Regions from separate parts of the Streptomyces sp. NPDC093801 genome, predicted to be linked through region 2. Evidence: riboswitches for the same ligand, from Rfam matches in the RefSeq annotation. Region 2 holds a riboswitch; the other holds the start of a gene.
What was found. Region 2 has a riboswitch for S-adenosylmethionine ahead of AB0469_RS19705 (aminotransferase class V-fold PLP-dependent enzyme). Riboswitches for the same ligand answer to the same signal wherever they lie in the genome.
Positions count from the first base shown of each region.

Region 1: another riboswitch for S-adenosylmethionine. It lies ahead of thrC (threonine synthase); the one in region 2 lies ahead of AB0469_RS19705 (aminotransferase class V-fold PLP-dependent enzyme).

Region 1 covers NZ_JBFBDP010000010.1:90,565-94,971, reverse strand. The annotation lists gene AB0469_RS13605 (MoaD/ThiS family protein) at 175-453, opposite strand; gene thrC (threonine synthase) at 490-1,788, opposite strand; SAM riboswitch class I at 1,806-1,944, opposite strand; gene AB0469_RS13595 (glucosyl-3-phosphoglycerate synthase) at 2,150-3,100, shown strand; gene AB0469_RS13590 (trehalose-6-phosphate synthase) at 3,192-4,407, shown strand, end outside.
Region 2 covers NZ_JBFBDP010000016.1:15,881-20,287, reverse strand. The annotation lists gene AB0469_RS19715 (cytochrome bc complex cytochrome b subunit) at 1-204, shown strand, start outside; gene trpD (anthranilate phosphoribosyltransferase) at 374-1,438, shown strand; SAM riboswitch class IV at 1,528-1,644, shown strand; gene AB0469_RS19705 (aminotransferase class V-fold PLP-dependent enzyme) at 1,876-3,303, shown strand; gene AB0469_RS19700 (Lrp/AsnC ligand binding domain-containing protein) at 3,347-3,628, opposite strand; gene AB0469_RS19695 (rhomboid family intramembrane serine protease) at 3,625-4,359, opposite strand.

The DNA of each region.
Region 1 (4,407 bases), on a different contig from region 2:
CCTCACCAATGCCCCAAAAGGCACACGCATGTTGACTCAATGTCAACCCTCTCGCAGCCCGTTCATATGCGGCGGGCAAGAACAACGGAGGGGACTTCCCCAACTCTACCGCGCCCAATCAAGCAGAATTGCCCCCTCCGCTTTTAGCGGAGGGGGCAATTCAGATTCCCGGGGTCAGCAGCCGCCCGCCACGGCGGGGATGATCGAGACGCCGGCGCCGTCCGGCGTCGCCGCCTGCAGGCCGCCCTCGAAGCGCACGTCGTCGTCGTTGACGTAGACGTTCACGAAGCGGCGCAGCTTGCCCTGGTCGTCCAGGACGCGCGCGGCGATGCCCGGGTGGTTCGCCTCCAGCGAGTCGATGACCTCGGCGAGGGTCGCCCCCTCGGCCGGGACCTCGGCGGCGCCGCCGGTGTAGGTGCGCAGGATGGTGGGGATGCGGACGTTGACGCTCATGGCGCTACCGCCTTTCCGTGGAGTGCTGGGGAAGGGTCAGGCCAGGCCGGCGGCGCGGAACGCGTCCAGGCTCGGGCGGATGGTGGCGGTCTGGCCGGTGCCGGACACCGCCTCCAGGGTCTTGAGGCCGTCACCGGTGTTCAGGACCACGGTGGTCAGCGAGGGGTCGAGCTGCCCGTTCTCGATGAGCTTCTTCGTCACGCCGACGGTCACGCCGCCCGCGGTCTCGGCGAAGATGCCCTCGGTCTGCGCCAGGATCCTGATGGCCTCGACGACCTGCTCGTCGGTGACGTCCTCGACGAAACCGCCGGTGCGGCGCGCGATGTCGAGCACGTACGGGCCGTCCGCCGGGTTCCCGATGGCCAGGGACTTGGCGATCGTGTTCGGCTTCTGCGGGCGGACCACGTCGTGGCCGGCCTTGAAGGCCGTCGACACCGGGGAGCAGCCCTCGGCCTGGGCGCCGAAGATCTTGTAGGGCTTGTCCTCGACCAGACCGAGCTTGACCAGCTCCTGCAGACCCTTGTCGATCTTGGTGAGCTGCGAGCCGGAGGCGATCGGGATGACGATCTGGTCGGGCAGCTGCCAGCCGAGCTGCTCGCAGATCTCGTAGGCGAGGGTCTTGGAGCCCTCGCCGTAGTAGGGGCGCAGGTTGACGTTGACGAAGCCCCAGCCCTCGCCCAGCGGGTCGCCGATGAGCTCGGAGCAGAAGCGGTTGACGTCGTCGTAGTTGCCCTCGATGCCGACCAGGTCGCCACCGTAGACACCGGCCATGACGACCTTGCCCTGCTCCAGGTCGTGCGGGATGAACACGCAGGAGCGGAAGCCGGCGCGGGCGGCCGCTGCGCCGACGGCGCCGGCCAGGTTGCCGGTGGAGGAGCAGGAGAGGGTGGTGTAGCCGAAGGCGCGGGCGGCCTCGACGGCGATCGCGACGACGCGGTCCTTGAAGGAGTGCGTCGGGTTGCCGGAGTCGTCCTTGACGTAGAGCTTGCCGGTGACGCCCAGCTCCTTGGCCAGGTTCGCCGCGTCCACCAGCTTGGTGAAGCCGGGGTTCAGGCTGGGCTTCGAGGCCACGTCCGCGGGGACGGGCAGCAGCGGCGCGTAGCGCCAGATGTTGTTCGGGCCGGCCTCGATCGCCGCGCGCAGGGCCTCCGGGTCCCCGGCCGGCAGCTCGTAGGCGACCTCCAGCGGACCGAAACACTCGACGCAGGCGAAGATGGGGCCGAGCTCGAAGCGGGTACCGCACTCACGACAGGAAAGGCCGGTGGCGGGGCCGAGATCGACGGATCCGGGAGTGGCGGAGGCATTGGCAGAGGTGGCGACAGTCTGTGCAGCCATGATGGCGAGGCCCTTTCTCCTCATCTTCCCCATGGCGCACGTCGCCATGAGACGGAATTGGCACCTTCCCTAGCCGGGGCCCCGCGCGAGCGAGAACCGACTGGAGGGTTGCCGGGGCTTCAACGGGCCGTGTCCCTCTGCCCCTCTGGATGAGCGGTATGGCACCGGCACACGCGCTCGATGGCGCGCCGGTGCGTTTGTCCGCGAAGACCCCCGGCATGCGGTGGACCTTCGCGTTGTTCAAGACTGTAACCGAAGGGACGGCCGCTTGAGACGGCTGTCCGAACCGCGAGATGGATCACAATTCGGCCCAAATCCGCCGGGTGTGACGCCGCCGCCGACTGACCAGGGAGTACTGAGGGTGCTGGATGAGGTGGAGCGCTGGCTGGCCGACCGCTCCTGGTCCGCCGCCGACCGACCGCTCGACCAGCTGCTGGAGCGGAAACGGGCGGCCGGGACCACCGTGAGCGTGGTGCTGCCGGCCCTCGACGAGGAGGCCACGGTCGGGGAGATCGTGGAGGTGATCCGGCGCGACCTGATCGAGGGCCTGCCCGTCCCCCTGGTGGACGAGCTGGTGGTCGTCGACTCCGGGTCGGGCGACCGTACGGCCGAGGTCGCCGCGAAGGCCGGCGCCCGCGTGGTCCACCGGGACGAGATCCTCCCCCGGATCCCCGCCGTGCGCGGCAAGGGCGAGGTGCTCTGGCGCTCCCTGCTCGCCACCACCGGCGACGTCGTCTGCTTCGTCGACGCCGACCTGCGGGACTTCTCGTCCGCCTTCGTCTCCGGCATCGTCGGCCCGCTGCTGACCGACCCGCAGGTGCAGTTCGTCAAGGCGATGTACGACCGCCCCCTGGGAGACGCCCCCGGCCAGGGCGGACGCGTCACGGAACTGGTGGCCCGCCCCCTCCTCAACCTCCACTGGCCGCAGCTGGCCGGCTTCGTCCAGCCCCTGGGCGGCGAGTACGCCGTACGCCGCTCCCTGCTGGAACGCCTGCCGTTCCCCGTCGGCTACGGGGTCGAGCTCGGCCTGCTGGTCGACGCCCTGCACACCGTCGGACTGGACGCGCTGGCCCAGGTCGACGTCGGCGTCCGCCTCCACCGGCACCAGAGCGGCCAGGCACTGGGCCGGATGGCCGCCGCGATCTACCGCACCGCACAGCTGCGGCTCTCGCGCGCCCACCTCGTACGGCCGGAGCTCACCCAGTTCGAGAGGGGGCCGGACGGGTTCGTTCCGCGCACCTACCCCGTGGACACCGAGGAGCGGCCGCCGATGCTGGAGATCGAGGAGTACGCGGTCCGGCGCGTGGCGTGAGGCGGGACGCGGGGTCCCCCGTGACCGGTACGTGACGAACCGGTCATTTCCCGGACGTTTGAGCGAGGAGACCCCGGGCTAGGTTCGCGGCATGGCTTCTCAGGTACTCGTCGCCGCCAACCGCGGCCCGCTCTCGTACGCCCTCGCCGCCGACGGCACGCTCAGCGCCCGGCGCGGCGGGGGCGGTCTGGTCTCCGGCCTGTCCGCGGCCCTCGCGGCGCAGCCCGGGGCCCTGTGGATCTGCGCGCCCCTCTCCGACGCCGACCGCGAGGCCGTCCGGCGCGGGGTCTCCGAGCCCGGCGTGCGGATGCTGGACATCGATCCCGCGGTCTACCACGACGCGTACAACGGCATCGCGAACTCGGTGCTCTGGTTCACCCACCACCACCTGTACGACGTCCCCCGCGAGCCCGTCTTCGACGCGGAGTTCCGGCGGCGCTGGGACGCGTACACCGCCTACAACCAGGCCTTCGCCGAGGCGCTCGCGCAGGAGGCGGCGCAGGGCGCCCGCGTCCTGGTGCAGGACTACCACCTGGCCCTGGTCCCGGGGGCCCTGCGGGAGCTGCGCCCGGACCTGCGGATCGCGCACTTCACGCACACGCCGTGGGCCTCGGCCGACTTCCTGCACATGCTCCCGGACGACATCCGCAGCCGGCTGGTGTGGGGGATGCTCGGCGCGGACCAGCTGGGCTTCCACACCGCGGCCTGGGCCGCCGCCTTCATCAGCGGCGCCACCTTCGACGACGTCCACGGCGTCGCGGACGGGTTCGTCCCCCGGGAGGACCACCCGGGCGGGGTGCACCACCGGAGGCTGGCGGAGGACGGCCGGTACGGGGAGACCCGCTTCACCGGCGTGGGCCAGTACCCCCTGGGCGTGGACGGGGACGACCTGCGGGCGCTCGCCCACCGCCCGGAGGTCGACGCGAAGCTGGCCGCGCTCCGCGCCGAGGTCGGCGACCGCCGGACCATCGTCCGCGTGGACCGCACGGAACTGTCGAAGAACATCCTCCGCGGCCTGCTCGCCTACCGGGAGCTGCTGACCGCCCACCCCGAATGGCGGGGCCGGGTGGTCCACCTGGCCTCGGCCTACCCCTCCCGCCAGGACCTGGAGGTCTACCGCAGCTACACGGCCGCCGTCGCGGACCTGGCGGCGGAGATCAACGCGGAGTTCGGGACGGCGGACTGGGAGCCGGTGCTGGTGTCCGTGCAGGACGACTTCGACCGGTCGCTGGCGGCGTACCGGCTGGCGGACGTGGCCCTGATCAACCCGGTGCGCGACGGCATGAACCTGGTCGCGAAGGAGATCC
Region 2 (4,407 bases):
CTGCACACGCTCACCTCGCACGAGCAGTACAAGCCGATCGAGCTCGGCCCGACGGTCGACGAGAACGGTGTCGAGCGCAAGGTGACGCGTACCGAGAAGCTGCGCGCGAAGCTCAGCAAGGGCCTCTACGCGGAGGGCAACCAGATCTCGAAGCCCACCGCCGAGGAGTACAAGGAGATCCAGTCCGGCCACGGCCACCACTGATCTCCGGCATGACCGCTTGAGGGACCGGCCCCCGGGCCGATCCTGGTGTCGCCACGGCAGGAGCCCCCGTCCAGTGTCTGGACGGGGGCTCTTTGCCGTCTCCGGGGCTGGATAGGCTGAGATCCTTCCCATTCGACGTGCGATCACCGACGAGCAGCAGGAGCTGACCATGAACGTTGCGACCCCGGCAGGCGGCGACAGCGTGGCGGCCCGCAGCTGGCCGGGCATCCTGGAGGCGCTGCTCTGCGGCCGCGACCTCGCCACCGACGACACCGCCTGGGCGATGGAGCGGATCATGCGCGGCGAGGCCACCGACGCGCAGATCGCGGGCTTCGCGGTGGCCCTGCGGGCCAAGGGCGAGACCGTGCAGGAGTACACGGGGCTGGTCCGCACGATGTACGCCCACGCCAACCTGATCGAGGTGCCCGGACGGACCGTCGACATCGTCGGCACCGGCGGCGACGGCGCCAAGACCGTCAACATCTCGACCATGTCGGCCATCGTGGCGGCCGGCGCGGGCGCGAAGGTCGTCAAGCACGGAAACCGGGCCGCCTCCTCCGCCAGCGGCTCCTCCGACGTCCTGGAGAAGCTCGGCGTCAACCTGCGGCTGACCCCGGAACGGGTGGCGCAGGTCGCCGAGGAGGCCGGCATCACCTTCTGCGCCGCGGTGGTCTTCCACCCCGCCCTGCGGTACGCGGCCTCGGCCCGCCGCGACCTCGGGGTGCGCACGGCGTTCAACGGCCTCGGCCCGCTCACCAACCCCGCCCGGGTCACCGCGCAGGCCGTGGGCGTCGCCGACCCCCGGCTGGCCCCGATCATGGCGGGCGTGCTCGCCGAGCGGAACACCTCGGCCCTCGTCTTCCGCGGCGACGACGGCCTGGACGAGCTGACCACCACCGGGACCTCCCGGGTGTGGTGGGTCCGCGAGGGCCGGATCACCGAGCACGCCTTCGACCCGCGCGACGTGGGCATCGCGACCATCGACATCTCGGCCCTGCGCGGCGGCGACCCGTCGTACAACGCCGACGTGGCCCGCCGCCTGCTGGCGGGCGAGACCGGCCCGGTCCGCGACGCCGTCCTGCTGAACTCGGCGTCCGCCCTGGTGGCCGTGGACCCGGGCACGGGCTCGCTGGAGGAGCAGCTGTCGGCGGGCATCGCCCGCGCGGCCGAATCCATCGACTCGGGCGCCGCCCTGGCCGCCCTGGAGCGGTGGGTGGCGGCCAGCAACGCCTGAGCCGGCCGGGTGCTTCCGGCCACGACCCCGGTCCACATCGTGGACCGGGGTCTTGCGTTCGGTGGGCCCTGTGGCAGGATGCTGTCCAAGGTCACGAGTGACAGCGTCAAGGCCCCGGCTCGCTGTCCGGCAACCCTCCTTCCGTGGCGGGGTGCCCCGGGTGATGACCAGGTCGTAGGCAGCGAGGTCTACGGCAAGCGCGGATCCCTCGACACCAGGGGTCCTGGTCTCTCGAGGAGCGTTTTCCGTGAGCAAGCGAATGCGATAGGGCGACTCCGCCCCTTCTTCATCCCTCGGACCAGGGTCCCTTCCGCGTACCCCCGACCGGTCCGAGGTCCTTCCCGTACCCCCTACGGCCGCTGCCGCCACCGCGCGCCGCCGTACCCGCGTACGGGCACACCGAAGCCATTCAGCCCTGCCTGCCGGGAGATACCGCCATGTCCGCGTACCCGAACGCCACCGCCACCGCCACCTCCGCCGTCTCCGCCGACCCGGCCTGTGCCGAGCCGCTGCCCGTGCTCGGCCGGGACGTCACCGTCCCGCTCGTCACCGGCGGCGAGGTCACCTACGCGGCCCTGGACTACGCGGCCAGCGCCCCCGCGCTCCAGCGGGTCTGGGACGACGTCGCCGCGTACGCCCCCTACTACGGCAGCGTCCACCGCGGCGCGGGGTACCTCTCTCAGCTCTCCACCGACCTCTTCGAGCAGAGCCGGGCCACCGTCGCCGCGTTCCTCGACTGCCGCCCCGCCGACCAGGTGGTCTTCACCCGGTCCACCACCGACTCCCTGAACCTGCTGGCCGCCGTGCTCCCGGCCGACTGCCAGGTGTTCGTCTTCGAGACCGAGCACCACGCCTCGCTGCTGCCCTGGCGCGACGCGCAGGTCACCTGCCTCGACGCCCCGCGCACCCCCGGCGAGGCCGTCGCCACCCTGGAGCGGGCACTGGCCGATCGCGACCCCTACGGTCCGGCGCTGGTCTGCGTGACCGGCGCGTCCAACGTCACCGGCGAGCTGTGGCCGGTCCGGGAGCTCGCCGCCGCCGCGCACGCCCACGGCGCGCGGATCGTGCTGGACGCCGCCCAGCTGGCGCCCCACCACCCCGTCTCGGTGCGGGAGCTGGACGTGGACTGGGTCGCCTTCTCCGGGCACAAGCTGTACGCGCCCTTCGGCTCCGGCGTGCTCGCGGGCCGCGCGGACTGGCTCCGGGAGGCCGAGCCGTACCTGGCCGGTGGCGGCGCCTCGCGCACGGTGGCCCGCCGCGAGGACGGCGGCGTCGACGTCGAGTGGCACACCACCGCCGCCCGGCACGAGGCCGGCTCCCCGAACGTGATCGGCGTCTACTCCATCGCCTCCGCCTGCCGGGCGCTGGAGGAGGCCGGGTTCGAGAACCTCGTCGCCCGTGAGCGGCACCTCATCGCCAAGGTCCGCGAGGGGCTGGCCGAGGTCCCGGCGGTGCGGGTGCTGTCCCTGTTCGGGGACGACGCCCCGCGCGTCGGCGTCATCTCGTTCGTGGTCGACGGCTGGAACAGCTCGCACTTCGCGGCGGCGCTGTCCGCGGAACACGGTATCGGGGTCCGGGACGGGCTGTTCTGCGCCCATCCGCTGGTGCGGACGCTGCTGGGCAGCGAGCCGCAGGAGCCGGGCGAGTGCGGGGCGCCGGAGGCTGCGCCGGGGGAGCGGAGCGAGGTGGGGGTCCCCCCGGCCGAAGGCTGGGGGAGGTCGCTGAACGCGATCCGGGTCAGTTTCGGGGCGGGCACCCCCGACGAGCACGTGGAGCGGTTCGTCCGCGCGGTGAAGGAGCTCGTCGCGGACGGCGCGAAGTGGCGGTACCGCACCGAGGACGGCCGCTGCGTCCCGGCGGTGTAGCGGGGCGCCGGCGGCCGGCGGGGCTGACCCTGCCCCGCCGGTGCTACGCGTCCAGGCCGATGGCGAAGGCCGCTTCCAGGTCGTGCTGGGAGTAGGTGCGGAACGCGACGTGGGTGTCGGTGGCCTCGACGCCGGGGATCTTGGAGATCCGGCCGGGGATGATGTCCGCCAGGTTCTCGTGGCGGGCCACGCGGACCAGCGCGATCAGGTCGTACGTACCGGTGACGGAGTAGACCTCGCTGACGCTGTCCAGCTGGGCGATGGACTCGGCGATCTCGGGGATCCGGTCCACGCTGGTCTTGATGAGCACGATCGCGGTGATCACGGTTGGCTGTCTCCCTCGCCGGCAGTCACTGGTCGCCTCACTCTAGTCGTACGGCGATATCGCGCCCACGCGTAGCAGAAGCCCACGGAGAAGCCGACCACGTGGGCGAGGTAGGCCACCCCCGGCCCGCTCCCCGCCCGGTGCGCGGCCAGCCACTGGAGCCCGAACCAGAACATCAGCACGATCCACGCCGGGAACCGCAGCGGCAGGAACAGCAGGAACGGGAACAGGCTCGTCACCCGGGCCCGCGGGAACAGGAACAGGAACGCGCCGAGCGCGGCGGAGATCGCGCCGGACGCCCCGACCAGGGTCTGGTCCGAGGAGGCGTTGGCCGCCGCGTAGGCCGCCAGGGCCACGTAGCCGGTGCAGAGGTAGAAGACGAGGAACGCCGGCCGGCCCATCCGCTCCTCCGTCATGGCGCCGAAGACGTAGAGGAAGAGCATGTTCCCGAGCAGGTGCAGCCAGCTGCCGTGGACGAAGAGCGCCGTGAGCGGGGTCAGCAGCGGGCGCACGGCCCCCGAGAAGAGCTCGTCCGGGACCACGCCCCAGTGCCGGAAGTAGGCGGTCCCCGTCGCTATCAGCCGGTCACCGGTTCCGAAGGACGGGTTCAGGCCCGAGGCCGGGCTCGTCAGGAACGCCGCGCAGCAGCCGGCGATCAGCGCGTACGTGACCACGGGGCCCCGGGCGGCCTCGCGCACGGCCCGCCACTTTACGATCATGGGAAAGAGCATGACGCAGGTGGACCCCCCTGAGGGTGGTGCCAGGCCGTAGGGTTACGT